Regions from separate parts of the Saccharopolyspora sp. SCSIO 74807 genome, predicted to be linked through region 3. Evidence: riboswitches for the same ligand, from Rfam matches in the RefSeq annotation. Region 3 holds a riboswitch; each other region holds the start of a gene.
The links. A riboswitch is a leader RNA that binds a small molecule or an ion and turns the genes downstream of it on or off. The one in region 3 is predicted to bind cobalamin.

Region 1 (9,815 bases), 2.5 Mb from region 3:
TTCGGCCTCGTGCGGGGAAAAACCCGGCTCGGGCCGGGAGCCGGCGGGGTCGGGAGGCGTCCGGTGAGCGCGCACGCCTGGATGGCATCCGCGTTCGCCGCGACTTGGCACAAGGTGGCCGTGTCCGCGCGCGGGACCGCGCCCGCCGCCGCTTGCGGGCACCGCATCGGCGGACCGGTGCACCGCAGGCTCATCGGCCCGCTGCCGGATGACGGGCGAATTCCCTGCGCGGCGTGCGCCGCTGTTCTCGCCACATTCCGCGGCACCCGGGAATTGCGCGCGCCGTACTCCGGTGGCGGGTATTTCTCCGGGCAACTGCCGACCGGGCCGGGGCAACCGGAGTGGCCGGATGCCGACCCGGAGGATCCGCGGAATCCGCCGGGCCGGAACGGTCTTCCGGACAATTCCGCCGAACCCGGAAGGCATACCGGCGAGGCGGCATGAACCGGCCCGGCCGCCCGCGTGGCTCGTTCCGACCCGGTTCCGACCGGGCTCCTGCCGAGGTGCCCGGCTGATGTGACCCGGCCGACCTCCCCGGCCGGGCGGTCCGAAGACGGGCCTGCGTCGCGTCCCCGTCCCCGCGTGGCGCCGGCCCCGGCCGGGGCGATGCCGATTCGCCTCCCGCATCGCCCCGGCCCCCGCGCGGGGTTGCTCCCCGCATCCCCGGACCACTCGTCGTGCTGCGGCACCCCGGGTCACGCACCGCGCTGCCGCGGGATCCGCGGTGGCAGCCTGCGTCCCAGGTCGGTGAAGACCTCGGTGTTCAAGTGGTACGCCAGCCGGACCTCGGCGGTGATCCGCTTCTGCTCCCGCGAGTCCCAGCCTGCGGTGTCCAGCAGCAGCCGGTAGGCGTTGCGCACCCGGGGGCGGCTGGGCACGTCGTCGAAGGTGAGGAACGCGAAGCCCTGCCCGTCCGGCGGGTTCAGGCTGCGCTGCATCGCCGAGCGGATCACGGCGCCGCCGGAGAGATCGGCCAGGCAACGGGTGTAGTGGTGCGCCACGAACCCGCCGGGCCAGTCGAAGCACACCTCGCGCAGCCGCTCGCAGTAGCGCTCGGTGGCCTCGCTGGCGCTGATCACTTCGCGCCAGTCCGGGCCGAGGTAGTAGTGCAGGTCGGTCTCCAGGTGCGGCAGCCTGCGCAGCCGGTCGCTGACGAACGGCCCGGCGACGACGTCGCTGCGCATCACTTCGGCCGCCGATTCCAGGACCTGGTAGGCGAAGTAGTGCTGGGCGAGCATCACCGCGTAGGCGTCGGCCTCCAGCTCGCCGGCGATCAGGGCGCGCAGGAAGGGCAGGGTTTGGACGTGTTCGTGCTCGGTGCGGGTCTCCGACCGGAGGCGGCCGGCGAAATCACTGCGGACCGGTTGCTGCGCGGGTGACACTCGAACCTCCGTGGTTAGGTTAGCCTTACCAAAACCAAGAAGATCCTGACATGCGTCCGGTGAGGCTGCCAAGAGGTCGTCGTTGTGATGCGGGCTCAGCTGCGCCCCGCGCGCCAGTAGCCCATGAACGCCACCGCGCCCCGCGGTACCTGGTGGTCCTGCACCATCAGCCGCCGCAGCCGCTTGATCACGGAGGCTTCGCCGGCCAGCCAGCCGTAGAGCCGGGCGGTCGCCGCGGTCGTCTCCTGCGGCACATCCCACAGCGTCGCGGAGTCGACGTCGACGTCTTCGAGCGCGGTGGCGCAGTCCCCGCCGCTGGCGCTGAACTCGGACAGCGCGGCCGAAACCGAGTCCTCCAGCAGCGCGCCGTGCGGCAGCCAGCCGGTCGGGCGCCGCCGCACCAGCCAGCGGATCTCCACGTTCCGCGGGCCCTCCCAGGTCTGGATGTCGTCCACGGTGGGCACTTCGGCGCAGACCACGCCGCGGGCGTCGGCGGGCAGCGACTCCACGATGGCCGCCATCGCGGGCACCGCGGTCTCGTCCCCGGCGAGCACCAGCCGATGGGCGGAGCGCGGCGGGGACCATTCGCAGCCCCACATGGGTCCGCTGCCGGGCCGGTCCGGTCCGAGCAGGCCGGCCTCGTCGCCCGGCGCGGCCGTCGCCGCCCAGGTCGAGGCCGGTCCGCCGTGGCCGGCGTCGACTCCGTGCAGCACGAAGTCGATGTCCAGCTCGGCGGCCTCCGGCCGGTGCGCGCGCACGGTGTAGGTGCGCAGCGTGGGGCGCACCTCGTCCGGCATCGCCTGCCAGCGCGGGTACCAGTCCGGTCCGTCCGGCAGGTCGGCGATGGTGCGGCCGGGCTGCGGCAGCATCAGCTTGATCCGCTGGTCGAGTCCGCCGATGCCGAATCTGTGCAGGTCGTCGCCGGTGAACGTGATGCGGGTGAAGCTCGGGCCGAGTCGTCGCACGCGCGCCACGCGCGCCTGGAACACCACGTACTGCGGACGGGGGACGTCCTGCCGTCGGGCCATCGCCGGAAACCCTTCGCCTATCGGGGCCTACGTAGGCTAGCCTAACCTCAACGGTTGGAGGACGTGATGGTGAGTCGGCGGCGCGTGCTCGGGCTGGGGCTGTCCCTGGGTGCGCTGGCGGGTTGCTCCGCACCGGACGGCGGCAGCGCGCCCGGATGGTCCTTCGTGGACGACCGGGGTGTGCGGGCTACCAGCGGCGCCGTGCCGCGGCGGATCATCGCACAGGTCTCCGCGGCGGGCGCGCTGAACGACTTCGGCGTGCCGGTGGTGGGCACCTTCGGCCCGCTGGTGCGCGACGACGGCAGCACCGAGCCGGAGGCCGGCAGCATCGATCCGCGCCGGGTCATCGATGTCACCGGACCCGGATACGGCGAGCTGGACATGGAACGCACCGCGGCGTTGCGGCCGGACCTGCTGGTCAGCGGCAAGTACGCGGAGTTCGAGGGGTTGTGGCACCTGACCGTCGAGCAGGAGCGGCAGGCGCGGTCGATCGCGGCGACCGTCGGCATCGAGCAGTCCGGCAGGTCGCTGCCGGAGACGATCGGGGCCTACCGCGAACTCGCCCGCGCGCTCGGGTCCGATGTGGACTCGGAGCGGATGCGCGCGGACGAGGCCCGATTTCACGCGGCCGCGCAACGGTTGCGCAGGATCGGGGCGCGGATGCGGGAGCAGCACCGCAGCATCCTCGCGATCGGTGGCACCAAGCAGGAATTCTTCGTCGTGGTGCCAGCGCGCAACCCCGACCTGGACTACTACGTGCGGGAGCTCGGACTGCCGATCCAGGCGCCCGCGCGTCCGGACACCGGCGGTGGCGGGTACTTCGAGCGGTTGTCCTGGGAGAACGCCGGGTCCTACCGCGGGGATGTGCTGATGTGGGACACCAGACCGGCTTCGTTGCCGCCGTCGGAGATGAAGCGCAATCCGGTGTTCGCCGCGCAGGAAGCCGCCGCGCACGACCGGTTCGTCGAATGGCACGCGGTCGCGCCGTGCAGCTACGCGAGCTATGCGGGCATCATGACCGGACTCGCCGACCAGCTCGAAGCTGCCGCACCGGGTTGAGCGCCCCGTCCCCTGCGGTGCGGGGACGGGGTCGCGCTCGAAGGGAGCCCGTCAGTCCCAGCTCAGGGAGGCGCCGGACTGGTACTCGGTGACTCGGGTTTCGAAGAAGTTCTTCTCCTTTTTGAGGTCCATCGCCTCGGACATCCACGGGAACGGGTTCTCCGCCGCGGGGAAAACCGGATCCAGTCCCAATTGGACGCAGCGGCGGTTGGTGATGAAATGCATGTACTGCTCGCAGAGTTCGGCGTTGAGGCCGAGGATGCCGCGCGGCATCGTGTCGCGGCCGTAGGCGACCTCCAGCTCGCAGGCCTCGGTGAGCATCCCGCGCACCTCTGCCTGGAACTCGGGTGCCCACAACTGCGGGTTCTCCAGCTTGATCTGGTTGATGCAGTCGATGCCGAAGTTCAGGTGGATCGACTCGTCGCGCAGGATGTACTGGTACTGCTCGGCGATGCCGACCATCTTGTTCCGCCTGCCCAGCGCGAGGATCTGCGCGAAGCCGGTGTAGAACCACATGCCTTCGAAGATCACGTAGAAGGCGATCAGGTCGCGCAGGAACGCCTGATCGCGCTGCTGGCCGCCGGTGGCGAACTGCGGGTCTTCCAAGTGCTGGGTGTAGCGCAGCGCCCAGGCATCCTTGTCCGAAATGGACGGGATCTCGCGGTAGGCGTTGAACAGCTCGCCCTCGTCGAGGCCGAGGCTTTCGCAGATGTACTGGAAGGTGTGCGTGTGCACCGCTTCCTCGAAGGCCTGGCGCAGCAGGTATTGGCGGCACTCCGGATTGGTGATGTGCCGGTACACGGCGAGCACGATGTTGTTGGCCACCAAGGATTCGGCGGTGGCGAAGAAGCCGAGGTTGCGCTTGAGCATCAGCCGCTCGTCGTCGGTGAGACCGTCGCGGGAGCGCCACAGCGCGATGTCGGCGTGCATGGACACCTCGGTCGGCATCCAGTGGTTGTTGCAGCCGGCGAGGTATTTCTCCCACGCCCAGCCGTATTTCATCGGTAGCAGCTGGTTGACGTCGGCGCGCGCGTTGATCATCGACTTGTCGTCGGCGTCGACGCGGCCTGCGGCGCGGTCGATCTCGCCGAGGCCGGTGGTGTCGGTTCGCAGGGAGGTCATGCTCACTCCAGGAGTTCAGCTCGGTGAGGGGTGCGGATGCCTTACTGGCACGCCTCGCATTCCGGGTCTTCGACTGAGCACTGTGGACTTTCGGCGGCTGCGGGGGAGACGGCGTTGAGCCGGCCGTCGGTGCCTCGCAAGGTGCTCTTCTCCACGTGCGTGGCGCTGGCCGACCGCAGGTAGTAGGTGGTCTTCAGTCCCGCTCGCCACGCGCTGCGGTAGAGCTCGTCGAGCTTGCGGCCGCTGGGTTCGGCCAAGTAGAGGTTCAGCGATTGCGCCTGGTCGAGCCACTTCTGCCTGCGCGCGGCGGCCGAGACCAGCCAGCGCGGCTCGATCTCGAAGGCGGTGGCGTAGAGCGCCCGCAATTCGGCGGGGACGCGTTCGACGGGGCTGAGGTCGCCGTCGAAGTACTTCAGGTCGCGCACCATCTGCTCGTCCCACAACCCGGCCGTCTTCAGGTCTCGCACCAAGTCCTCGTTGAGCACCGTGAAGTCGCCGGACATGTTGGACTTGACGTACAGGTTGCGGTAGAGCGGTTCGATGGATTGGCCCACGCCGCAGATGTTCGAGATCGTCGCCGTCGGCGCGATGGCCATCACGTTGGAGTTGCGCATCCCGCCGGTGCGGACGCGTTCCCGCAACGCGTCCCAGTCCATCGTGGACGAATGGTCGAAATCGGCGTCACCGCGAGATTCCGCGAGCAGCCGCAGGGAGTCGATCGGCAGCACGCCCTGGCTCCAGAGGGAACCGTCGAAGGACTCGTAGCGACCGCGCTCGACGGCGAGCTCGTTCGAGGCGGCGATGGCGTGGAAGCTGATCTCCTCCATGCTGCGGTCGGCGAACTCCACCGCCCGCTGCGAAGCCATCGGGATGCGTTGGGCGAACAGGGCGTCCGAGAAGCCCATCAGCCCCAGCCCTACCGGGCGGTGCCGCAGGTTCGAGTTGCGCGCCTCCGGGATCGTGTAGAAGTTCACGTCGATCACGTTGTCCAGCATCCGCACCGCCGTGCGCGTGGTGCCGCGCAGCCGCTCGTGGTCGATGCCGTCCGGGGTGACGTGGCGGGCCAGGTTGATCGAGCCGAGGTTGCACACCGCGACCTCGTCCGAGCTGGTGTTGAGCGTGATCTCGGTGCACAGGTTGGAGGAGTGCACGACGCCGGCGTGCCGCTGCGGGGAGCGCAGGTTGCACGGGTCCTTGAAGGTGATCCACGGGTGCCCGGTCTCGAACAGCATCGTCAGCATCCGCCGCCACAGGTCCACGGCTCCGACCTGCCGGAAGACCTTCAGCTCGCCGCGCTCGGCGGCGGCCTCGTAGTGGCGGTAGCGCTGCGCGAACTCCGCGCCGTAGAGGTCGTGCAGGTCCGGGACCTCGTCCGGGGAGAACAACGTCCAGGTGCCGTCGGCGTGCACGCGGCGCATGAACTCGTCCGGCACCCAGTTGGCGGTGTTCATGTCGTGCGTGCGGCGGCGGTCGTCGCCGGTGTTCTTGCGCAGGTCGAGGAATTCCTCGATGTCGATGTGCCAGGTCTCCAGGTAGGCGCAGACGGCGCCCTTGCGCTTGCCGCCCTGGTTGACCGCTACCGCCGTGTCGTTGGCGATCTTCAGGAACGGCACGACGCCCTGCGAGCTGCCGTTGGTCCCCCTGATGTGCGCGCCGGTTCCGCGCACCGGGGTCCAGTCGTTGCCCAGCCCGCCCGCGTACTTCGACAGCAGCGCGTTGTTGCTCACGGAGTGGAAGATCCCCGGCAGGTCATCGTCCACAGTGGTCAGGAAGCAGGAGGACAGCTGCGGGCGGGTGGTTCCCGCGTTGAACAGCGTCGGCGTGGAGCACATGAAGTCGAACGACGACAGCAGGTCGTAGAACTCGATGGCGCGCGCCTCGCGATCGTCTTCCTGCAGCGCCAGACCCATCGCGACGCGCATGAAGAACGCCTGCGGCAGCTCGAAGCGGACGCCGCCGTCGTGCAGCAGGTAACGGTCGTAAAGCGTGCGCAGGCCCAGGAAACCGAACGTGGTGTCCCGGTCGGCGTCCAGCGCCGCGCCGAGCCGGTCCAGGTCGAAGCGCGCCAGCTCGGGGTCCAGCTGCCCCAGCTCGACACCGCGGCCGACGTACGCGGCGAAGTAGGACGGGTAGTGCTCGCGCATCTGGACCTGGTCGGCCTGCCGGGGCGCGCCGTGCAGCGCGCTGAGCGCCTCGCGGCGCAGCTCGTCCAGCAGCAGGCGTGCGGTGACCAGGGAATAGTTCGGTTCGCTCTCGACCAGAGTGCGGGCGGACATGGTGAGCGACTCGGCCAGTTCGGCCGCGCGCATCCCGTCGTAGAGCGTGCGGCGGACCTCGCGCAGCACTCGTGCGGAGTCCACATCGGACAATCCCGTGCAGGCTTGCTCCACGACGGTGCTGACCCGGGACCAGTCCAGCCGGTGCCGGGTGCCGTCCGGGCCGGTCACTTCGAGGTCGGGCGGCGCGGCGGCGGTCCGTTCCGGGGCCTGCGCGGGTGCTGCCGCCTGCGCGGATGCTGCGTGCTGTGTGGATGCTGGGGCGATGGGTGATCGGGTCACTGGCTGTCTCCTCGCAAGCTCGGACACCAGCCCGGGGCCGTCGACGAGCGCGCGGGGACAGCGGCGCGCAGCACCGCACGTCCGCGCGACCCGCCCGCGAGGTCCCGGACAGCGCGCACCCCTCGTGCGCGCACCGATGGCAGGTCTTCGGACTCACGAGCAGCCGGCGTCGTCGCGCCGGACCTACTGGCCGTCGCTTCCCGGACGCCTCGGGCGTCCAGTGCTGCACCACCCGGGGAGGTGGTGACGGCGGTCGTTCCCGTTCACCGCTGCGGGGCAGTCCCGGATTCGCACCGGGTTCCCTGTTGTCCCACCGGGCACCCCGGTGACCATCAGCGCGGCCACACTACATGTTGGGCCGAGTCCTCTCCCGCACCCCAAGACTCCGCGTGTCGCCGCCCGCCGCCGATGACCGGCCGCCCGCCCCGGCGGTCACCGCACCCTGCTCCTGGCGGTGCCCGCACCCTGCCGGACACGCCAGGCCATCCGCCGCACATCTCCGAGTGAACGGACCGCTCGACCAATCTAGCCGGACCAACAGGTCGTTCACCCGGATCGAAGCTGCTCGGAATGGGGATGTGCGGGCGTGTCGGGCGCGCGGCAACTGCCGGGTTCGCGAGGAGTGAACGGACCGCTCGACCAATCTAGTGGGACGAACAGGCCGTTCACTCCGAAAAGAGAGGGTGGATTCGGGGGAGGGGTGGCGGCAGAATGTCCGGTGGATCACTGGTGGGTGGGAGGACAATCGGATGCGCGCATGTCGCGTGCGCAGCGCCGCCGTCGCGGTCGCCGCGTGCTTGGTCACCTTCGGAACGGCGCTGCCCGCGCAGGCAGCGCCCGCCGACACCGAGGTGCGGTTGATCACGTTCAACGACCTGCACGGCAACCTCGCGGCGCCGTCCGGATCATCCGGCGAGGTCGAGCTGGCGGACGGGACGAGCGTCCCGGCGGGCGGTGCCGCCTACCTCGCCGCGCACATCGACCGGCTGCGCGCGGAGGTGCCGAACTCGCTGGTGCTCTCGGCCGGGGACAGCGTGGGCGCATCGCCGGTGGAATCCGCGCTGTTCCACGACGAACCGACCGTCGAATTCCTCAACTCGCAGGACGTGCGCGCCCAAGTCGTCGGCAACCACGAATTCGACGAGGGCTACCCCGAGCTGCAGCGGATGCAGCGCGGCGGGTGCCACCCCGAGGACGGCTGCGCGTTCCGGGATTCCTTCGACGGTGCCGATTTCCCGACCCTGGGTGCGAATGTGTCCTTTGCGGACGGTAGGCCCGCGCTGCTGCCGTTCAGCGTGCAGCGCTCCGGCGGTGTGCCCATCGGGATCATCGGCGTGACGCTGCACGACCTGCCGCAGTCGGTGAGCCCGGACGCGGTGGCGGGCCTGGAGTTCGGCGACGAGGTCGCCGCCATCGACCGCACCGCCGAAGCGCTCGACCGACTCGGGGTCAAAGCGCAGGTCGTGCTGATGCACCAGGGCGACGAAGCCGCAGGCGGCGGGCCGGATTCCTGTGCGGTGGCCCCGGAAGGACCGGCCACTCGCGTCGCGGCGGCCGCCTCGCCGAAGGTCGACGCGCTGTTCACCGCGCACAGCCACCAGCAGTACAACTGCACCGTCGACGACCCGGCCGGCGATCCGCGCCCGGTCGTGCAAGGCGCTTCCTACGGGCGTCTGCTGTCCACGATGGACCTGAGCATCAACCACCGAACCGGCGACGTCGTGCGGGACAAGACCAAGGCGCGCAACGAAATCGTCAGCCGCGACATCGCACCCGACCCGGAAACCGCCGCGCTGGTCGACGAAGCCAAGACCAAAGCCGCCCCGATCGCGAACCGCGAAGTGGGCACCGCCACCGGCGACTTGAGCCGCGATCCCGCGCCGTCCGGGGAAACCACGCTCGGCGACCTCATCGCCGACGCCCAGATGGAAGCCACCAAGGGGACCGGCGCGCAGGTGGCGCTGACCAACCCCGGCGGAATCCGCGCCGACCTGCCGCACCGGTCGTCGGCGAACGGCGAAGGTGACGGCGTGATCACCTACGGCGAAGCGTTCGCCGTGCAGCCGTTCGGCAACACCATGCAGACCATGACGCTCACCGGCGCGCAGTTGAAGAACGTGCTGGAGCAGCAGTGGCAGGGCGACGGCGCGACGATGCTGCAGATTTCGTCCACTTTGCACTACGCCTACTCGGAATCCGCGCCCGCCGGGTCCAAGGTGTCCGATCTGGCCATCGCGGGCGAACCCGTTGATCCGGGCGCGACCTACCGCGTCGCGGTGAACAACTTCCTGGCGGGCGGCGGCGACGGCTTCAGCGGCTTCACCGAGGGCACCGACGTGACCGGTGGCCCGGTCGATCTGGACGCGCTGCTGGGATACCTCGGCGCGCACCCGGGCATCGTGCCGCCGCCTGCGGACCGGATCACCGCCACCGGGTGAGCCGGTGGACGCGCTGCAGGAAACCGTCGCCGGTGCGCGCGCCGCACTCGCGCAGCGCGCCCGCGGCGGGGCGGCGCTGGGCACCGCGCCGGGCGGGCGGGACCGGGCGAAAGGCTACTTCCGGGCGATGCTGGATTGCGTCGTGTGGCTGCTGACCGAGCGAGCAGGAACCGCGCGACCGGTCAGCTACGCGTTGGCACGCCGGGTGATCGCCGGCGAAATCACGCC
Region 2 (9,815 bases), 1.1 Mb from region 3:
CTCACGACCAGCCCGGCGGCGACCGGAGCCCGCAGCGGGCTCGGCAGCAGCCTGGACAGCGCCCACCCGGCCGCCGCTGCCACCGGCATCAGCAACAGGTCGGTGAGCACCGGACCCGCTAGCAGCCATCCGGCCGTAGCGGTCGTGATCGACGGCTCGGCGAGCAACTGGTCGTACAGGAACCACCCGCCCCAACCGATCATCGTCAGCCCACCGAGGGCGAGGACGACTCGCAACACGACGATCACAGGACCTCCACTCGCCGCAGCCACTTCGTCTGCATCACGCCCGGCCGGTTGGGAGCGATCAAGCGGCACGGGAAGCCGTGATCGGGGTGCAGCGGTTCGCCGCCGAGCCGCAACGCCAGCAATGTCAGCGGGTCGGCGGCGTGCGTAGGCGCGACCACGCTCGACGAGTACGGCCCGGCGGCTTCCAGCGACGACACGCGCACCTGCGCGTCCGCGGGGGCGCCGACCGCGCGCAGCACGTCGGCGAGCCGCACTCCGCTCCAGACCGCCTGCTGGCTCCAGCCCTCCACGCAAGCGATCGGCAGCTCTGCCGTGAACTGCGTAAATGACTCCAGTTCAGGGAGGCTGAAGGTACGCACCCCGCGCGGGCCGCGGACTTCCAGCCGCCAGCCGGTGTCCTGCGCGGAGTCGAGCACCCCGGCCGCGGCGGCGGTCCGGTTCACCGGCAGGCCCTGCGCTCCGAGCCGGGAGCGAGTGCCCAGCACCGCCACCTCGCGTAACCAGGGCACCGTCATCCCCGCGGTGACCGTGACCGCGGTGCCGACCGACAGCGCTGTCACCCCCAGAAAGCCCCTCCGGCTCACGAGCCGGCCCGGGCCGCGTTGCGCGGCGGGCTCGCGCGGCTCGCCCAGCGCCCGCCGGAACACCGGGATCTTCACCGCCGCGTGCAGCAGCAGCGACCCCACGGCGATCCAGCCCACGGCGAAGTGCACCTGCGGGAAGTAGAAGTTCCACGGGTAGTTCTGCGCGATGTTGAACAGGCCGGTCAGCAGCTCGAACGAAGCCGAAGTCACCAGCACCAGCAGCGACAGCCGCTCCAGCAGGTGCGGCAGCGAACGCACCACCGGGCGCTCGAACAACTTCGGCGCCACGCTCCACAGCTTCGCGGCCAGCAGCGGGATCGCCGCGATTCCGCTGATCACGTGCACGCCCTGGGTGACGCGGTATAGGTTGACCGGCCGCGACGGCCAGTGGAACCAGCCCGGCGGGTGCTGGATCCCGTGGCTGATCAGGCCGGTGATCATGCACAGGCCGAAGGTCACCGCCAGCCACATCCCCAGGTGGCCCGCGGTGACCGGTTCCCGTCCCGCTCTCGTCATGGCACCTTCCGCGATATCGGCCCGGCAGTTTCGGGCTCTCCTGGTTGTTCGGAGACCTCGCGGATGGCGATTGCGACAGAACGGCGTGTTCGCGGCTGGTGTCCACATCGGACGGACGGCGCGCTCGGGACGCCGATCACCGCATGACGCGCGCCATGTCCCGCACGGCCCGGGTGGTGCCCTTCACCGAGCCGGTCACCTTGGACCGGGTTCCGGCGGTGCGGGGGCGGTAGTCGATCGGCAGCTCGGCGACCCGCCAGCCCGCCTGCTGCGCGCGGAGCAGCAGCTCCAGCGGATAGCCGAACGCACGGTCCTGCACGCCCAGGTCCAGCAGCTCCTGCCGCCGGGCGCAGCGCACCGGGCCGATGTCGTGCACCGGCAGACCCCGGCGGCGCAACAGCCCGGCGAGCACGGCGTTGCCCGCTTGCGCGTGCCACGGCCAGGCTCCGCGGGTGGTCGGGACGCGGCGGCCCACGGACAGGTCGGCGGTGCCGGAACGCACGCGCTCCACCAGCTCGGGCAGCACCGCCGCGTCCATCGAGCCGTCCGCGTCCAGGAAGCACACGATCTCCGCATCGGCCGCTTCCAGGCCCGTGTGCACCGCGGCGCCGTAGCCGCGCCGCGTCTCGTGCAGGACTTGCGCGCCGTGGTCCGCGGCGACTTCGGGCGATCCGTCGGCGGAGCCGTTGTCCACCACGATCGCCCGGTAGTCGCCGGGAATCGCGGCCAGCACGCCGGGCAGCGCGGCGGCCTCGTCCAGGCAGGGCAGGATCACGTTCACGGAACTCATGCCGACCAAGCTAGAGCCATCGGCGATCGTGAGTTACCGCGGGACGGTCCAGCCACCTTCGAGCGCGGCGCGGCGTGGCCCGCTGCGTCGCGTCGCGAGCGGCTGCCTGCCTCGTCCGATCGGCGTCGGCGCGGCCCGTTTCCGCAGGTGAGCGTGCTCATCGCAGCACCGGGAACACCGGGCTGCCCGCGCGCCCGGTGGCGACGTCGATGAAGTTCACCGGGTCCGCGATGCCCGCGAGCAGCGCGACGGTGTCCCGAACCGGGGCACCGGCCATCGGCCCCGGCACGTCCAGCTCCAGCGCGGCGGCCATGTCGAAGTAGTGCACGACCGCCTCCATCAGCGCCAGCCGCAGCGCTTCGCCGATCTGCACGGTTCCGTGCCCGCCGTAGTCGAAGTTCCGGCTCAGGTCCCGGGCGCGCATGTCCGCGAGCACTTCGGGCGCCACGGTGGCGAACTGCTCGACCAAGTCGCCCATCGACCGGTCCTCGGTGCTGCGCACCGCGGCGTCGCGGATCGAATCGGCTCCGGTCTCGGCGATGCCGCCCGGTTGTTGGAGGTGACGCAGCAGCGATGCCGCGTCCGGGAAGCTCGGAGCCGCCGACGCGGTCTCGCTGCGGATCACCGCTGCGAGCGTCGCAGGCGCGTCGGCGTAGTGCGCGTAGACGTGCCGCACGTTCCAGCCGTCGAGCCTCGTCGGCGTGTCCCACCGAGCGTCCGGCAACGACTTGCCCAGTTCCGCCCAGCCGCGCCACGCCTGGCCCAACGCATCCAGGATCATGGTTCCCCCATTCCGTCCCGCCGTCATTGGAGCACGTCCGCGGCTTCGGCCGGGTGCGATTCGGTGGGAGAACCGGTGGCGAGCCACTGCACGGTCCCGGCGGCGCGCAATGCGCACGGGGGCTTTCGGGGCTCGCCGTTGCTCGGCGAGCCCCGCGGCAGCAAGCCCGAAGCGGTCAGGCCAGCGACGGCGCCACGCCGCCGTCGACGCGCAGTGCCGCGCCGCTGCTGGCCGAGCCCGCTTCGGAACCCGCGTACAGCACCAGGTTCGCGACCTCTTCCGGCCGGATCAGGCGGCCCAGCAGCGAACTCGGCCGCTCCTGCGCGATGAACCGCCGCTCGGCCTCCTCGAACGGCACGTCCGAGCCGATCCGGCTGCGGATGAACTCCTCCACGCCCGGAGTCAGCGTCGGGCCGGGCAGCACGCTGTTCACGGTGACGCCGCTGCCCGCGACCTCTTGCGCCATGCCGCGTGCGACGGACAGCTGGGCGGTCTTGGTCATCCCGTAGTGCACCATCTCGGTCGGGATGAAGATCGACGACTCGCTGCTGATGAAGATCACCCGGCCCCAGCCGCGCTGCACCATCCGCGGCGTGTAGTGCCGCGCGAGCCGCACCCCGGACAGCACGTTGACCTCGAAGAACCGGCTCCACTCCGCATCGCTGATCTCGAAGACGGGCTCGGCGCCGAAGATCCCGGCGTTGTTCACCAGCACGTCCACGTCGGGCAGCTCGGAGATCAGCGAGTCGGCGCCTTCCGCGGTACCGATGTCGGCGGCGATGCCCCGCACGGTGCCGCCGGTCTCCGCGCGGATCGTCGCCACGGTGTCGTCGACCCGTTGCTCGGAACGCCCGTTGACCACGACCTCGGCGCCCGCGCGGGCGAAGGTGGTGGCGATGGCTTGGCCGATGCCGCTGGTCGAGCCGGTGACCAGCGCGGTGCGCCCGGTCATGTCGGTGTTCATCGCTGCTCGCTTTCCTGGTGGCTGCTCGTCCGGCGGGGCTGCCGGAGACACCTTCGCCATACCCCGTGCTGAGTCCGGTGCATCGCGCGGTCGTGCATCCGGCAGTGCCGGTTCCGCAACGAGCAGCGAGCCGGACCACCGCTTTGTTCCGCGATGTGTCCGGGCGCACGGCCCGCGGGTCGCTCAGCCGGGCTTCTGCCAGGTCAGCGAGTAGCGCCACAGCAGGTGCCTGCGGAACCGGCTGCCCGGCAGCAGGTGTTCGGCCGCCCGCCGCACCTGGCCCCAGCTCATGTCCGGGTCCCGCACCGGCATTCCCGGTGCGTCGCCGCAGCCGCCGTGGCGCCGCGCGCGCACTTGGTGAGCGGGCAGACCTGCGAGCGCGGCCGCCCAGTCCAGCGGGGTCCGGTTGCGCGCGAGGCCCACGATCACGAGCCGACCGCCGGGGGCGAGCAGCCGCACCATGCTGCCGACGGCCGCGGCGAACTCCATGTGGTGGATCGCCGCGACGCTGCTGATGAAGTCGTACCCGGCGGCTCTGGACTCGTCGTGGAACTCCAGGAAATCGGCTTCCACGAAGGAAAGCCCGGGGGAGTCGGCGCGCTCCCGCGCCGCGCCGATCATGCCCGGGTCGCGGTCGATCCCGGTGACCCGCTGCGCGCGTCCCGCCAGCTCGCGCGCGAGCCTGCCGTCACCGCAGCCGACGTCCAGCGCTTCCGCGCAGCCTTCGGGCACTTCGTCGAGCACCAGCGGGTAGTAGTGCACGTTGTGGTTCCACTGATCAACCGCCACGGGCCCAAGCTACCGAGCCGAATGTGACCGTGGTGTTGCCGAACGCACTCGTTCGCGCAAGGCGAATCCGAGTCTTCGCCCCGGAGCGAAAAGCGGGGGCACGCCCGGGCGCTGGGCGTGCCCCCGCCGAAACGCCGGGGACGCGAGGCGGCGGTGGGAAGGGAAACCGCCCGCGCCACCGGCGATGGATCAGCTCAACGCCGGACGCACGGCTTCGGTTGCGCTGACCACGTTCTGCAACGCCGTCTCCACCTCGGCGTAGCCGCGGGTCTTGAGCCCGCAGTCCGGGTTCACCCACAGCCGCTCGGCGGGCACCGCCGACAGCGCCGCCCGCAGCAGGTCGGAGACCTCGCCGGATTCCGGCACGCGCGGTGAGTGGATGTCGTAGACACCGGGCCCGACGCCGCGGCCGAACCCGACCTCGTTGAGGTCGTCCAGCACCTCCATCCGCGAACGGGCCGCTTCGATGCTGGTCACATCCGCGTCCAGGGCCACGATCGCGTTGATCACGTCACCGAACTCGGAGTAGCACAGGTGCGTGTGGATCTGGGTCGAATCCGAGATGCCGGAGGTGGCCAGCCGGAACGACTCCACCGCCCAGTCCAGGTACTCCTCGTGCTGCGCCGACCGCAGCGGCAGCAGCTCGCGCAACGCGGGCTCGTCGACCTGGATGGCCCGGATCCCGGCGTTCTCCAAGTCCTTGACCTCGTCCCGGACCGCGAGCCCCACCTGCCGGGCGGTCTTGGCCAGCGGCTGGTCGTCGCGCACGAACGACCACGCGAGGATGGTGACCGGGCCGGTCAGCATGCCCTTCACCGGCTTCTCGGTGAGCTGCTGGGCGTACTTCGCCCAGTCCACCGTGATCGGCGCGGGCCGGGACACGTCGCCGAACAGGATCGGCGGGCGCACGCAGCGGGAGCCGTAGGACTGCACCCAGCCGTTCTGCGTGCTGACGAATCCCTCCATGTGCTCGGAGAAGTACTGCACCATGTCGTTGCGCTCGGGCTCGCCGTGCACCAGCACGTCCAGGCCCAGTTCCTCCTGCAGCCGGATGACCCGCTCGATCTCGTCGCGCATCCGCTGCTTGTAGGTGGCCTGGTCGATGTTGCCCTTCTGCAGCGCGGCACGGGCCTTGCGGACGTCGGTGGTCTGCGGGAACGAGCCGATCGTGGTGGTCGGCAGCGGTGGCAGCCGCAGCGATTTCTGTTGCGCCGCACGGCGGTTCTCGTAGGCGCCGCGGCGCGCGTGCTCGGGTTTGAGCGAGTCCAGCCGTGCCTGCACCCGGTTGTTGCGCACGCGGTCGGCGTTGGCCCGGTCGGCGATCACCTGGCGCGCGGCGATCAGCTGCTCGCCGACCGCGTCGCGGCCCTCGTGCAGTGCCCGGCCGAGCACCACGACCTCGTCGACCTTCTGCGCCGCGAACGCCAGCCACGACTTGACCTGCGGGTCGATGCCGGTCTCCGCCTCGACGTCGTAGGGCGAGTGCAGCAGCGAGCAGGACGTGCTGACCGCGACCGAACCGGCCACGCCGAGCAGCGTCGCCGCCGTGGTCAGCGCCTTGTCCAGGTCGGTGCGCCAGATGTTGCGGCCGTCGACCAGGCCGGCGACCAGCGTCTTGTCCCGCAGCCCCTGGACAGCGGGCAGTTTGTCCACAGTGGAGGAACCGGCGATCAGGTCGACGCCCAGCGCCTCCACCTCGGCGGCGGCGAGCACGCCCAGCGCGTCGCCGAGATCGCCGAAGTAGGAGGACACGAAGATCTTCGGCCGCTCCCGCAGCTCGCCGAGCTTGCGGTAGGCGGCGCGCAACGCGTCCAGCTCGGCCTGCGAGCGATCCGCGACGAACGCGGGCTCGTCCAGCTGCACCCACTCCACACCGGCGCGGTGCAGCTCACCGAGCAGCTCGGTGTACGCGGTGAGCAGGTCGTCGAGCCGGTCCAGCGGGCGGAACGATTCCGGCGCGCCCTCCTCCGGCTTCGACAGCAGCAGGAACGTCAGCGGTCCGACCAGCACCGGACGGGTCTGCACGCCGAGTTCAGCCGCCTCGTTGTACTGGTCGACGGGAGTCTGGTCGGACAGCGCGAACGCCGTGTCCGGGCCGATCTCCGGCACCAGGTAGTGGTAGTTGGTGTCGAACCACTTCGTCATCTCCAGCGGCGGTGTCGATTCCACGCCGCGTGCCAACGCGAAGTAGGTGTCCAGCGGGCTCAGGCCCAGCTCCCGGAAGCGGCGCGGGACCGCGCCGAACGTGACGGCGGTGTCGAGCACCTGGTCGTAGTACGAGAACGTGTTGCCGGGCACCGAATCCAGCCCGGCGTCGCGCAGCGATCGCCAGGTGTCGGTGCGCAGGGTGCGTGCGACTTCGCGCAGTTCCGGCTCGGAGATCCGGGACTTCCAGTAGTTCTCCAGCGCACGCTTGAGTTCCCGGTTCGGGCCGATCCGGGGGTAGCCGAGTACGGTGGAGCCGATCTTGCTGGCCAACGCTCTCTCCTCGCGAGCTCGACGGCAGGTTCGCCGAGGTCGCGCCGGGACCGGCACACGCCACCGCGTGCGGTTCCTCCACCGGTCCTCCCACGGGACCTCGGGCTCGCGTGCGCATCGCGGCGCACGCACCGGCGGCAGGTCTTCGGACTCGCGGGCGTTCCTCCGGCGGGTGCCGGGTCTTCCTACTGACCGTCGGCTTCCCGAGCGCGTGCTCAGTGCTGTGACCGGCCGGAACCGGTGACGGCGTTCGTTCCCACTCACCGCTGCGGGGCAGTCCCGGATTCGCACCGGGTTCCCTCTTGCCTCGCCCGCCGCGTGCCTGCTCGGGCCGGTGCGGGCGAACCACCAGCACGTCGGAGGTTACCCAGTTCTGCTCGGAAGACAAGGCCCGCGAACTCCGACATCGCGTCCACTGCATGGGAAAGCGCGATAGGTGACCTGGGATTTCGACCGATCTCGCGCAATTCGCGGGAGAAACCGGATCGGAGACGCGGATCACGTCCGAACGGCTGCGAAGCGGGGTCGCCGACCGTGCGGTGAGCGGGCGCGGCGGGGTCGAAGATCGCGGATCTGTCGATCGGCTTGCCGTTCTATACCGGCTCTGCAACGCCGCCCGCGTCGGTCCCACGGTCGGCGGAGCTGCCCGTTACCCTGCTCCGTGCAGCTCAGCAATGTGGTGAACAGGCCCTCGTAGCTCAGTCGGACAGAGCAAAGGACTTCTAATCCTTAGGTCGCAGGTTCGAGTCCTGCCGGGGGCGCTTTTCCCTGGTCGAGAGTTCGAACCACAGCATCTCAAGATCAATTGAGCGTACCTTAACCCACGTTCCGCGGAGGTGCCGAACGCCTCTCGGGCCGACTTCGTGGCGCGTACTCTCCGCAACTCCGCCGCGTCCGTACGTGTACAAATTGATCACTTTCGGTGTCGAACCTGATCACGTTTCGTGCTGATTGATCGTGGCTGCCGACGCTTGATCCGGCCGGTCCTGCTCAGTTGCGCGGTTCGCGTGCGTCGGCACCCGAAAACCGCAGGTCAGGACATGTCCGTTAGGCTCGGCGCGTGGCTTCTGAGACGGTTCCGGCCGGACGGCGCAGATCGAGTGCGGTGGGAGTGCTGGTCGGCACGGCGGGACTCCTGGCCGCGGTGGTGGCGATCGCGCTGACCGCGTTGTCCGCGAGCGACGCCTACGCCGCCTACGGCCTGCCGGACCCCGGCGCGGTCACCAGGTTCGGGCTGCCTGTGGCGCGGGTGCTGGCCGAATCCGGCGCGGTGGTGTGCATCGGTTCGCTGCTGCTGGCCTCGTTCGGCATCCCGGCGCGGCGATCCGGGCCGTTGACGGCCGACGGCTACGCGGCGGTGCGGGCAGCAGGCTGGGCGGCCGCGCTGTGGTGCGTCGGCGCTGTGTTGCTGGTGCCGTTCACCGCCGCGGACGCCACCGGACGTCCGGTGAGCGAGGTGCTCGACAGCACCGTGCTGTTCGGCCTCGTGGACGCGTTGGAAGAGGCCAAGTCATGGCTGATCACCGCGGTGATCGCGCTCGTGCTCGCCGTCGCCTGCCGGATCGTGCTGTCGTGGGGCTGGACGGTCGCGCTTTTCGCGCTGTCGCTGGCCGGGATGCTGCCGCTGATCGCCACCGGGCACTCCGCCAGCGGCGGTGCGCACGACATCGCCACGAACAGCCTGCTGTTCCACCTGTACTCCGCGACGATCTGGGTCGGCGGGCTGATCGCCGTGCTCGCGCACCTGGCGCGCAAGGGCGCGCACGCGGGACTGGTGGCGCGGCGGTTCTCCAAGATCGCGCTGGTGTGCTGGATCGTCATGGCGGTCTCCGGCGTGCTCAACTCCTACGTGCGGGTGCCGCCGGAGCAGTTGTTCACGACCACCTACGGGGCGTTGGTCGTGGTCAAGGTGCTGTGCCTGGCGCTGCTCGGTGTCATCGCGTACTTCCAGCGGGAACGCGCGGTCAAGCGGATCGAGGAAGGTGCCGGGCGCAACGCGCTGCTGCGGCTGGGCGCGGTCGAGGTCCTCGCGATGTTCGCGACCATCGGTGTCGCCGTCGCGCTCGGACGTACGCCGCCGCCCGCGGAGCTCGGCCCGCTGCCCTCGCGGGTGGAGCTGCTGGTCGGGTACCCGATCGAACCGCCGACCGTGCTGCGGCTGCTGTTCGACTTCCGCTTCGACCTGGTCTTCGGGACGTTCTCGATCGCGTTGGCCGCGCTGTACGTGTGGGGCGTGGTCAAGCTGCGGCGGCGCGGCGACCGGTGGCCGGTGGGGCGCACCGCGGCGTGGCTGCTCGGGTGCGCGTCGATCCTGATCGCCACCTCGGCGGGCATCGGCCGGTACGCACCCGCCATGTTCAGCGTCCACATGGGACAGCACATGGTGCTGTCGATGCTCTCGCCGGTGCTGCTGGTGCTGGCCGGGCCGACGTCGTTGGCGCTGCGGGTGCTCAAGCCGGCCTCGAAGGACCAGCCGCCGGGGCCGCGGGAGTGGTTGCTGGCCTTCCTGCATTCGCCGCTCACGCGGCTGCTGACCAACCCGCTGGTGGCGTTGGCGCTGTTCGTGGGGTCGTTCTGGGCGCTGTACTTCTCCGGGTTGTTCGACGCGGCGCTGTACGAGCATTGGGCGCACCTGGCGATGAACGCGCACTTCCTGCTGGTGGGC
Region 3 (9,815 bases):
ACTCAGGTCGTAGCGGGCTGTTCCTCGCTCCGAGCCGGTGCGAGCGACCCACGACGCTCCATCGCGGCGGTGCCTGCGGCGCCCGCCAAACCGACCAGCAGCAACGCCAGCCACGGCACCCACCGTCCCGCCGGTGCGGCGAACTCGTCGAGCAGCGCTCCGGCCATCCAGCTCACGCCGGCCGCGGCCAAGCTGGAGACCAGGTAGTAGAAGCCGTAGTAGGTACCGGTCAGCCGCTCGCTGCCCAACTGCGGCAGCAGTTCCATCGCGAACGGGTTCGTCATCGCCTGACCGACCGTGAACAACACGGTGGCCACCACGACCGGCACGAACGCCACCACCGGCCCGGCGTGCTCCGGCAGCATCGGCGCAGCCAGCGAAACCGGCACGAAAGAGCCGCCCATGCAGCACAAGCCGATGACGATCGAGCGGCCCGAACTCCACCGCCCGCGGCACCACTCGGTGATCCGCACCTGCCCGAACACGCCGATCAGCGTGGAGATCCCGAACACCACCGCGACCGACTGCGAGAACCCGGAAACGCGCTGCGCCTCCAGCGGCAAGGTCAGGTACAGCTGGTTGTAGAGCGCGAAGTACGCCGACAGCGACAGCGTGAACGCCACGAACCGGCGGTTGAGCACGACCTCGCGCCAGCTGCCGAGCACGCTCTGCTGCTGCTTCTCGACCTCCCGGTGCGGCAGCACGAACAGCTGCGCCGCGGTCAGCACCGCGAACGCCACGCACGCCACGAGCGCGATCAGCCGGAAGTCCACCGTCAGCAACAACGCGCCCAGCAGCGGCCCGACCAGCGTGCCCGCGTGCTGGAACACGTTGAACACGGCGAAGACCTCGGCGCGGCGCTCCCCCGACTCGTGCATCAGGTAGGTGCGCACCGCCGGGTTGAACAGCGCACCGGCCAGCCCGGTCAGGATCGCCGCCGCGAACAACCCGGGCAGCGAGGTGAACACCGCGAACAGGCCGAACGAGACGATCCGCAGCGCACAACCCGCGATGATCATCGGACGGCAGCCCAGCCGGTCCGCCGCCGTGCCGCCGAGCAGGAACATGCCCTGCTGGCTGAGGTTGCGGACGCCGAGCACCAGCCCGACCACCGCGGCGCCGTAACCGAGCCGGTCGCTCATGTACGAGGCCAGGAACGGCATCAGCATGTAGAAGCCGACGTTGATGCCGAACTGGTTGATCACCAGCAGCTTCGCCGCCGGGGACAACCTGGCGAACGCGGCCCTGTTCATGACCGCTCCTGCCCGCAGACCGGGCACTCCGACCGTGCCGCTCGCCGGGTACACGGATCCACCACTCGGTGCGACCTCCTCCATCCAACCGGACCGTCCACATCGGACGAGTCCACGTCCTGCGGTGCCACCGCCGAGCCGGTCAACCCGTGCTCGGCGCGGAAATCATCGTCGTAAATCGTGTGCCAGTAGCGGTGCGGACCATCCGGGAACACCGCCGCGACCCGGTCGGAATCCAGCTCCCGCGCACACCAGGACGCCACCAGCGCGACCGCGCCGGTGCTCCAGCCACCGGTCACGAACGCGTCCGCGGCCAGCGTGCGGCAGCCGTGCACCGCCTCCGCGGCGCCCACCCAATGCACCTCGTCGAACACGCCGTAGTCGACGTTGTCCGGGTGGATGCTGCTGCCCAGCCCGCGCATCAGCCGTTTCGCGGCGGGGTCGCCGAAGACCGTGGAACCGGCCGCATCCACCCCGACGACCCGTGCGTCCGGTCGGTGCGTGCGCAGCACCTGCGCGATTCCGGCGCTGTGCCCGCCGGTGCCGACGCTGCACACCACCGCGTCCACGTCACCGAGCTGATCCAGCAGCTCATGGCCGAGCTCGTGGTAGCCGGTGACGTTGTCCGGGTTGTTGTACTGGTCCGGCCAGTACGGATCCGGCAACGTGCGCATCAGCTCCCGCACCCGGTCCAGCCGGGCGCGCTGCCAGCCGCCGCGCGGATGTGGCTCGCGCACCAGCTCCAACCGGACGCCGTGGGCGCGCAGCAACGCGCGAGTCATGTCGTCGAGTTCGTCGTCCGCCACGATCACGACCGGGTGCCCCATGGCCGAGCCGACGCAAGCCAGCCCGATGCCGAGCGTGCCGCTCGTGGACTCGACCACGGTGCCGCCAGGCGCCAGCTCGCCGCGACTGCGTGCGCCCGCAAGCATCGAGCGCGCCGCCCTGGCCTTCATGCCGCCGGGCGCCGTTCCCTCCAGCTTCGCCCAAAAACCCGGGTGTGCGAACGAAATCGGTGTGCGCACCCGAAGCATCGGCGTGTTGCCGATGAGATCGATCGCGGACTCGCACCTCGGGGCCACCGGAGCTCCCGTCACGGTCACGTCCGCCCCACCTCGTAGCTGTAGAGCGTGCTGGAATCACCGGTGAGCCAGAAGAACGGATACGGCTCCGCCGACAACGCCTGCACCGGAGCGCCGAGCAGTTCGCGCAGCACGGCCGCTCCGGTCTGCGCGAACATCGTCAGCGGCAGGTTCCGGCGCAGGCAGCGATCGGCTATGTCGTCGAAAGTCCCATTGCCCAGCACCATTCCGGATGCGACCACGGCATCGGCGTCCGCCACCGCCCGCGCGTAGTCGTCCACGACCGGTTCGCCCCATTCGGTCCGGCCGCCTTTGAGATCGCAGGGCACGTAGTCGATACCGCGTTCCCGCAACGCCGAGAGCAACGAATTCACCACGCCGATGACCGCGACCCGGCCACCGTCCGGAACCCGGGTCAGCGCGGCGACGGCGCGAGCGCGCGCCATCGACTTCTCCAGCGAACTCCCAGCGGGAACCACGACTTGACGCGCACGCGGATCCGTCGCGTGCGGCGCGGCGAATGCCAAGTAAGCGTCCAGCGCGGCCACGCGGACGGCAGGTTCCGGGTGCGCCAGCAATTCGCGGACGCTGCGCCCCACGGCGTCCTGGACGACCTTCTCATCGACCGCTCCCGGCTCGACGGCGCAAGATCCCACCGCGGCGCCCACCCGGACGCTGACCACGGTGTTGACGTAGCCCGTGCTGCGGCCGGTGTGCTTGGCCGCCTGCACGGTCAGGAACCCGACGGCGGCGTGCGCCTCGGACGGGTCCGTTCCGGCGGCGACGGCGAACTCGCCGTCGAGGGCGCGCTGGACCACTGCGTCCAGGAATGAGGTGTTCGGCGTGACGGCAGCAGGCACGTGTCTCCCCGGGCTGCAAAAGGAAATGGCCGGATCAGCTCAGGACGAGCTGAATTCGCGAGACCGCACGCGGTGATCGGTGGGAAAAGCGCTGAACCGGCACGCTGCACCGAGCAGGAGCACCTGAAAACCTCCTCCGGGGCTCCGCGACCCCGAGCGAATCTCGCACGACGGCGCCAGTGTCCTGGCTCGTGGATCAGCGCCGCGTCTCCGGCCTTCCCACCGGAATTCCGGCGGTGGCGTCGGTGGAGACCGGCTCCCCACTCACAGTGGCGGGACCGCGCCGGACTCGCACCGGCTTCCTACGCACCGTCGTCTGAACGCCTGAGAAGTTCGCAGCACACGGGTGCGCTGTCAAGGCCCGTGGTGCGCACGATCACGCACCGGACTTTCCGGCAGCGATTTTCAACGACGCGTGCAGAACGCGCTGACCAGCGCGTTGCGGATGTGCCTGCGAGGTGACGAGCACCGCGGCGGCGGAACCGCCACGGCTGTGCGCCACCGGGATCAGCGCAACGGTCTGTTCGGATCGCGCCTCCTGCGGGCGGTCAGGAACAGGAACGAGCCGGGACCGCTGGAATCCACGATGTCCAGCCCGGCCGCGGTCAGCACCGCGGAAAGCCGTGCGGGATCGAACGAGCGGATCCCGAAAACCTGCTCGTGCCGCCGTTGCAGCCACCGTTGGAACGGACGCTGCGCCCATCGGAAACTGCTCACCGTGAACGTCCCCGCCGGGTGCAGGCAGCGTGCGACCTCGGCGACGACCTGCTCGACGTCCGGCAGCAGGTGCAGCGCGTCCGAGCAGTTCACCGCGCCCAGGTAGCCGTCCGGGAACGGCAGCGCCCTGGCGTCTCCCTCGGTGAACCGCGCGCCCGGTACCGCCGATCCGGCCGCATCGAGCGCGACCCGGGACAGGTCCAGTCCGACCACCCGGTCCGGGCCGAACTGCTCGGCCAGCACCCGAGTCCAGCGGCCGGTGCCGCACGCCAGATCGAGCACCGGCCCGGGCGCGGCCCGCAGGTTGCGCCGCAGGTAAGCGTCTTCGTCCCGAGTGGTCACCAAGTCTTCCCAGTTGCCGCCCAGCAGGTTCCGCACCGCGGGTCGGACGACGTCCTCGTAGTGCTCGGCCACTATCGGGTCGTGCTCCAGCAACTCGCGGTAAGCGCAACGGACGTCGGTCTCGGGCAGCGGCACCGAAAAACCGGCGAGGTCCGGCCATCCCACCGCGTGGTGGATCTCGTGTTCGGCCCGCGCCCCCAAGTACGCGAGCAGCGCCATAGTTTCCGATCGCCACAGTTCGGTCAGCTCCGCGGGTCCGCGCGGACGTTCCGGAGGCCGCTCGGGAGCGGGACGCCAGTGCACCGGCGACGGCCACGCGCGGCCCAGCCCGGCCACCGAGCCCGGCTCGCCCGGTCTCGGCGCGGTCAGGCACCGGCGCACCCTGCTGATGTCCTCCTCGTCCGCGCACCGGCAGACGGCGGGCAGGATGCCGCTTCGTTCCTCCGGAAGGTGCGCGAGCAGATGCAGCAGTGCGGCGCGCAGGGCCGGCTCGGTTTCGGCCGACAACAGCACCGAAAGGTGCGCTTCCAAATCCCCGCGGACGGCATCGCGCACCTGCTCGGCGAAGTGCGGGCGGGCGCGGTCCTCGCCGGCGAGCAACCCGAGCAGCAAGGCCACCCGCGCGCGGTTGGGATGCGGCCGTCCGGTGATCACTCCGGTCAGCCCGACCACGTCCACCGGCCCCGCCGAGGCAGGGTCGAACAGTTCCCGGACGAGCCGGGCGAACGCGGGATCGGCCCGCGTCGGGTCGTCGTCGGTCAGCGCGGCGCGCAAGCCGCAAAGCCGGCGGCCGCCTCGTTGCATCGGTAGCAGTGCCTCGTCCCGTTGCTCGCCCGTGCGCATCGCCTCGACTCCTTCCTGCTGTCGCCGGTGCCGCCTTGGCATCGCGTAGATTTCGTTGCGGCGCGGTGCGATTCGGTGCTCTCAGCTGCGCTGCTGGACGCACTGCGCCGGACACGCCGGTACCGCACCGTCCGCGGAGGGCGAACCGCCGGGCGTCGTCGCCCAGGTCGGTCGATGAGGATTTCCGTTGCCGTGCAAGGGATCCGGACAGGGATGGTGCGCGACGGCGAGCACTCCGAGGTCCGGTCGTCGACGAATCGCACGGTCCCGGCCCACCGGCCCGGTACGTCCGGTGCTGCGGATGCCTTACGCGAGCACCGCGGCCGGGCCAGTGGTGTTCCGGCGGGCCGACGCGGCCGGCTCCGGGGGAACGAGGCAGTCCCGCGGCGGTCTGCCCACGCTCCATCATGGATCAGCGAGCCCGGCCGCGGCGACATCCGAACGCGTAATTCTCCCTGCCCGCCTTGAGCGATCCGTCGAGGAAGCGAGATCACGGACGGTCATGGTTTGCGGATCGACGAATTGGGATCAGGAATCGAGCATCCCTCGTTGGAGTGCTCTCCACGATCTTGCTTGCCCATCCACCCACGACGCTGCCAACATGGATCTCGAGCGATCACCACGGCATCGCATCCTTCGGGAACAATCCGCCTCTTCGGCTGTTCGTGGAGTTCACCTCCGGACAATCCGTTGCGGCACAACGAGATTCCGCGATGTGCGTGGTGCACACAAGAGTTGAGGAACATCCGGGCGACAGGGCCTTCGCTCCAGCACGCACCGCCTGCCGCGACCTCCTTCCGGGCCACCACCGGCCGATCGTCCTCGCGACGTCTCCGCCGATGCGGCACCGGATTCATTGTCCATCGTGGACAGAGGACGCCGACAGGAGAAGCGGACATGCGCACGCCCCGAACCAGCCGCACGCACCGGCCCGGACTTTCCGGGATCGGCACGATCCCGACCGCCTGGGCTCGCCTTCGCCGACGATCCGGAGCCGACTGCAGCTTCCGCTCGATCACGTTGGGGGAAGCCCCGGCACGTCGCCGGCACCGCCAGGAGCTTCGAGCCGGCGCAAGACGGCCGCCGGACCTCCGAGGAACAGGTGCAGCGATGCGGCTGTCGATCCCTGCCATCCGGAGCAGCCCAGAGCCACCGCGAGGAGCACACCCATTCAGCCCTGTAGCCGCAGCGGTCGACCACCGCACGGAACACGCTGCGACAGCGGCCGCTGCTCCATGCGAGCGACCGCGGACCTCCCGTTCGAGTGCACCTCCCGCGGAGCTCTTGGCCACCCGATCGAGTTCTGGTTGCCTGCCTGACGCGAGATCATCTCCAAGCTGCGCCCCGCAGGGGCACGACCACCCACGCCGACCTACGACCCAGCCGGGGCACCGTCGAACGGACCCCTCGCCTGGGCCGAACCCGAACCGAACCGACCGGCAGGTCGAAACCGCCCGGTGCGGCGGAGGAAGGACAGGTGCGCACGTGCAACCGTTCCAGCTGCCCGAGTTCTACATGGCTCATCCGGCGAGGCTGAACCCGCACCTGCAGCGCGCCCGGCGGCACAGCAAGACCTGGGCATACGAGATGGACATGATCGACGTCCCGCAGCAGGGCGTCCCGATCTGGGACGAGCAGGACTTCGACTCGCACGACTACGCGCTGCTGTGCGCCTACACCCACCCGGACGCCGACGGCGAAGCGCTCGACCTGGTCACCGACTGGTACGTGTGGGTCTTCTACTTCGACGACCACTTCCTGGAGCTGTACAAGCGGACCCCGGACATCGCGGCGGCCCGCGAGCACCTCGATCGGCTCGCCCTGTTCATGCCGGTGGACGGCGCGATCACCGAAGAACCGCGCAACCCCGTGGAACTCGGCCTCGCGGACCTGTGGAGCCGCACCGTCCCGGCCCGCTCCGCGGACTGGCGGCGCCGGTTCGCCGAGAGCACCCGCAACCTGCTCGACGAGTCGCTGTGGGAACTGGCCAACATCAGCCGGGACCGGCTGTCCAACCCGATCGAATACGTCGAAATGCGGCGCAAGGTCGGCGGCGCCCCGTGGTCGGCGAACCTGGTCGAGCACGCGGTGAACGCGGAGGTGCCTGCCGAGATCGCCGCGACCCGGCCGATGGAGGTCCTGCGCGACACCTTCGCCGACGCGGTGCACCTGCGCAACGACCTGTTCTCCTACGAGCGGGAAGTGCTCGACGAAGGCGAGCTGTCCAACGGCGTGCTGGTCTTCGAGCGATTCCTGGACTGCTCGACGCAGCAGGCCGCGGACGCGGTCAACGACCTGCTCACGTCCCGGCTGCACCAGTTCGAGCACACCGCGTTCACCGAGGTGCCCGCGCTGTTCGAGGAGCACGCCGTCGATCCGGGCTCCCGCGCCGGGGTGTTCGCCTACGTCAAAGGGCTGCAGGACTGGCAATCCGGCGGACACGAGTGGCACATGCGCTCCAGCCGCTACATGAACGAGGACACCCGCGAGGACCCGGTGCCTGGTACCGACCCCACGGCTGACGGGCAGGTCCTGGGCGGGCCGACCGGACTGGGAACCTCGGCGGCACGGATCGCGGTGTCCCTGGCGCAGACGGCGCCGCAGCGGGCGCGCAGCTTCCAGCACGTGCCCTACGAGCGAGTCGGCCCGACACCACCGCAGAACATGCACATGCCGTTCACCGCGCGCTCGAATCCCAACCGGGAGCACTCCCGCGAGCACACCGTCGAGTGGGCGCACCGCATGGGCATGTTGGACGGGGTGGTGTGGGACGAGCGCATGATCCGCGACTTCGATCTGTCGTTGTGCGCCTCCGGCATCCACCCGGACGGCGCGGCCGAGGAACTGGACCTCAGCACCGACTGGCTGAGCTGGGGCACCTACGGCGACGACTACTACCCGGTGATCTTCGGGCGCACCGGCGACTTCGCAGGCGCGAAAGCCTGCACCGAGCGGTTGCGGTCGTTCATGCCGGTGGACGACACCCCTCCCCCGCTGCCCGCCAATGCTCTGGAACGAGCCCTGAGCGATCTGTGGGTGCGCACCACGGCCGAGATGGATCTGGCGGCCCGCCGCACGTTCCGCCGGGCCATCGAGGTGATGATCGACAGCTGGCTCTGGGAACTCGGCAACCAGCTGCAGAACCGAATTCCGGACCCGGTCGACTACGTCGAGATGCGCCGCCGGACCTTCGGCTCGGACCTCACGATGAGCCTCTGCCGGATTTCGCACGGGTGGGCCGTGCCACCGGAGATCTACCGGACACGCACGATCCAGGCCATCGAGAACTCGGCCGCCGACTACGCCTGCCTGCTCAACGACGTGTTCTCCTTCCAGAAGGAGATCGAGTTCGAAGGCGAACTGCACAACGGGATTCTGGTGGTGCAGAACTTCCTGGACTGCGATCGGGAGCGTGCGGTGGGCGTCGTCGTGGATTTGATGAACGCCCGGATGAGCCAGTTCCAGCACGTGGTGGCCGAGGAATTGCCGACGTTGTTCGAGCAGCACGAACTCGACCAGGACGCGCGGGATGCCCTGCTGGGCTACGTCGAAGAGCTGCAGAACTGGATGTCCGGGATCCTCGTATGGCACGCCGGGTGTCATCGGTATGTGGAATCAGCTTTGCGGCACCAGCCGGCAGCGGCACCGGTCGCCGCAGCCACGGTGCTCGGCGGGCCCACCGGACTGGGCACCTCGGCAGCGCGAATCGCCGCCGAACTCGGCACCGCTGCGGGCTGACGAGCCGCTCCGCGTCGTCGTCAAACCACAGCGTCGCGACCGGACTTCCCGCTCTCTCATCGGACCGGACACATCGACCAGCCATCGGAGGTTGATCAGAAGTACCGGCATCGGCCGTTGATCTTCGCGATTTTCCCGACCCGCTCTGCGAAGTGATCTCGGCGGTCTTTGCCGAACCCGACTGCGGACGTTGAACCGGGCCCGGTCGTGCGGCGATCGGCGCGCACCCGTCGCGACCGGGCCCGGGAGCACGAAGACGTCATCAAGCCAGTGCGCTCTCCCAGCACCACGACGTGCCGATTGCTGCGGCGTCCTTTCGCGCCCGCTCACCAGCCTCATCGGGCGACTGTGTCCGTACGCGTGCGTCCGTACGCGCGCGTGCGGGAAACGCTCGCTCACGGCTCTGTCGGCGACGCCCGAATTGCATTAAATCAGTCGTTTGACTTATCGACATCGGTACGAGTTAACTGGTCACCCCAGTCGTCTCCGGAGGAGTCGTCGTGAGCTCGGATGCCGAAGGCGCGCCGAAGTTCGCGACCGCCGCGCACTCCTGCCGGACCGAGCGGTGGTCGAGCCGCAGATGGCGCGCAAGGCGCCGCCGCGGCGGCTGCCATCGTTGGAGTTGCCGGCGGCGGGCCACGATCGACCTGCCGGCGGCGGATCGCAGGAAGTACCGATTCGGTGGTGACCATGACCCGCAAGACCGCCCGTGCCGAACGCGCCGACGCGACCAGGGAGCGGATCCTGTCCGCGGCCGAGCGGCTGTTCGCCGAACACGGCCTGTTCGCGGTTTCCAATCGCCAGGTCAGCGAGGCGGCCGGGCAGGGCAACAACGCCGCGGTGGGCTACCACTTCGGCACCAAGACGGACCTGGTGCGCGCGATCGTGCGCAGGCACAACGACGACATCGAACAGCGGCGGCTGGGCCTGGTCGAGTCGGTGGGCGAGTCCACCGAAGTCCGGGACTGGGTGGCCTGCAT

Region 1: it holds a riboswitch for cobalamin, as region 3 does, so the genes downstream of both, V1457_RS30085 (ribonucleoside-diphosphate reductase subunit alpha) here and V1457_RS18865 (hypothetical protein) in region 3, are expected to answer to the same signal.
Region 2: it holds a riboswitch for cobalamin, as region 3 does, so the genes downstream of both, metE (5-methyltetrahydropteroyltriglutamate--homocysteine S-methyltransferase) here and V1457_RS18865 (hypothetical protein) in region 3, are expected to answer to the same signal.

What each region holds. Positions count from the first base shown of each region.
Region 1 is NZ_CP146100.1:6,581,860-6,591,674, reverse strand. It holds gene V1457_RS30110 (hypothetical protein) at 64-444, shown strand; gene V1457_RS30105 (biliverdin-producing heme oxygenase) at 696-1,382, opposite strand; gene V1457_RS30100 (siderophore-interacting protein) at 1,478-2,410, opposite strand; gene V1457_RS30095 (ABC transporter substrate-binding protein) at 2,474-3,469, shown strand; gene V1457_RS30090 (ribonucleotide-diphosphate reductase subunit beta) at 3,521-4,591, opposite strand; gene V1457_RS30085 (ribonucleoside-diphosphate reductase subunit alpha) at 4,633-7,149, opposite strand; cobalamin riboswitch at 7,270-7,498, opposite strand; gene V1457_RS30080 (bifunctional UDP-sugar hydrolase/5'-nucleotidase) at 7,899-9,587, shown strand; gene V1457_RS30075 (hypothetical protein) at 9,592-9,815, shown strand, end outside.
Region 2 is NZ_CP146100.1:2,985,443-2,995,257, forward strand. It holds gene V1457_RS13800 (hypothetical protein) at 1-248, opposite strand, end outside; gene V1457_RS13805 (molybdopterin-dependent oxidoreductase) at 245-1,348, opposite strand; gene V1457_RS13810 (glycosyltransferase family 2 protein) at 1,485-2,138, opposite strand; gene V1457_RS13815 (maleylpyruvate isomerase N-terminal domain-containing protein) at 2,296-2,919, opposite strand; gene V1457_RS13820 (SDR family NAD(P)-dependent oxidoreductase) at 3,095-3,883, opposite strand; gene V1457_RS13825 (bifunctional 2-polyprenyl-6-hydroxyphenol methylase/3-demethylubiquinol 3-O-methyltransferase UbiG) at 4,067-4,672, opposite strand; gene metE (5-methyltetrahydropteroyltriglutamate--homocysteine S-methyltransferase) at 4,862-7,150, opposite strand; cobalamin riboswitch at 7,290-7,454, opposite strand; tRNA gene V1457_RS13835 (tRNA-Arg) at 7,838-7,911, shown strand; gene V1457_RS13840 (cytochrome c oxidase assembly protein) at 8,211-9,815, shown strand, end outside.
Region 3 is NZ_CP146100.1:4,103,349-4,113,163, reverse strand. It holds gene V1457_RS18875 (MFS transporter) at 3-1,253, opposite strand; gene V1457_RS18870 (PLP-dependent cysteine synthase family protein) at 1,250-2,356, opposite strand; gene V1457_RS18865 (hypothetical protein) at 2,353-3,195, opposite strand; cobalamin riboswitch at 3,352-3,536, opposite strand; gene V1457_RS18860 (class I SAM-dependent methyltransferase) at 3,703-5,097, opposite strand; gene V1457_RS18855 (terpene synthase family protein) at 6,583-8,835, shown strand; gene V1457_RS18850 (TetR family transcriptional regulator) at 9,526-9,815, shown strand, end outside.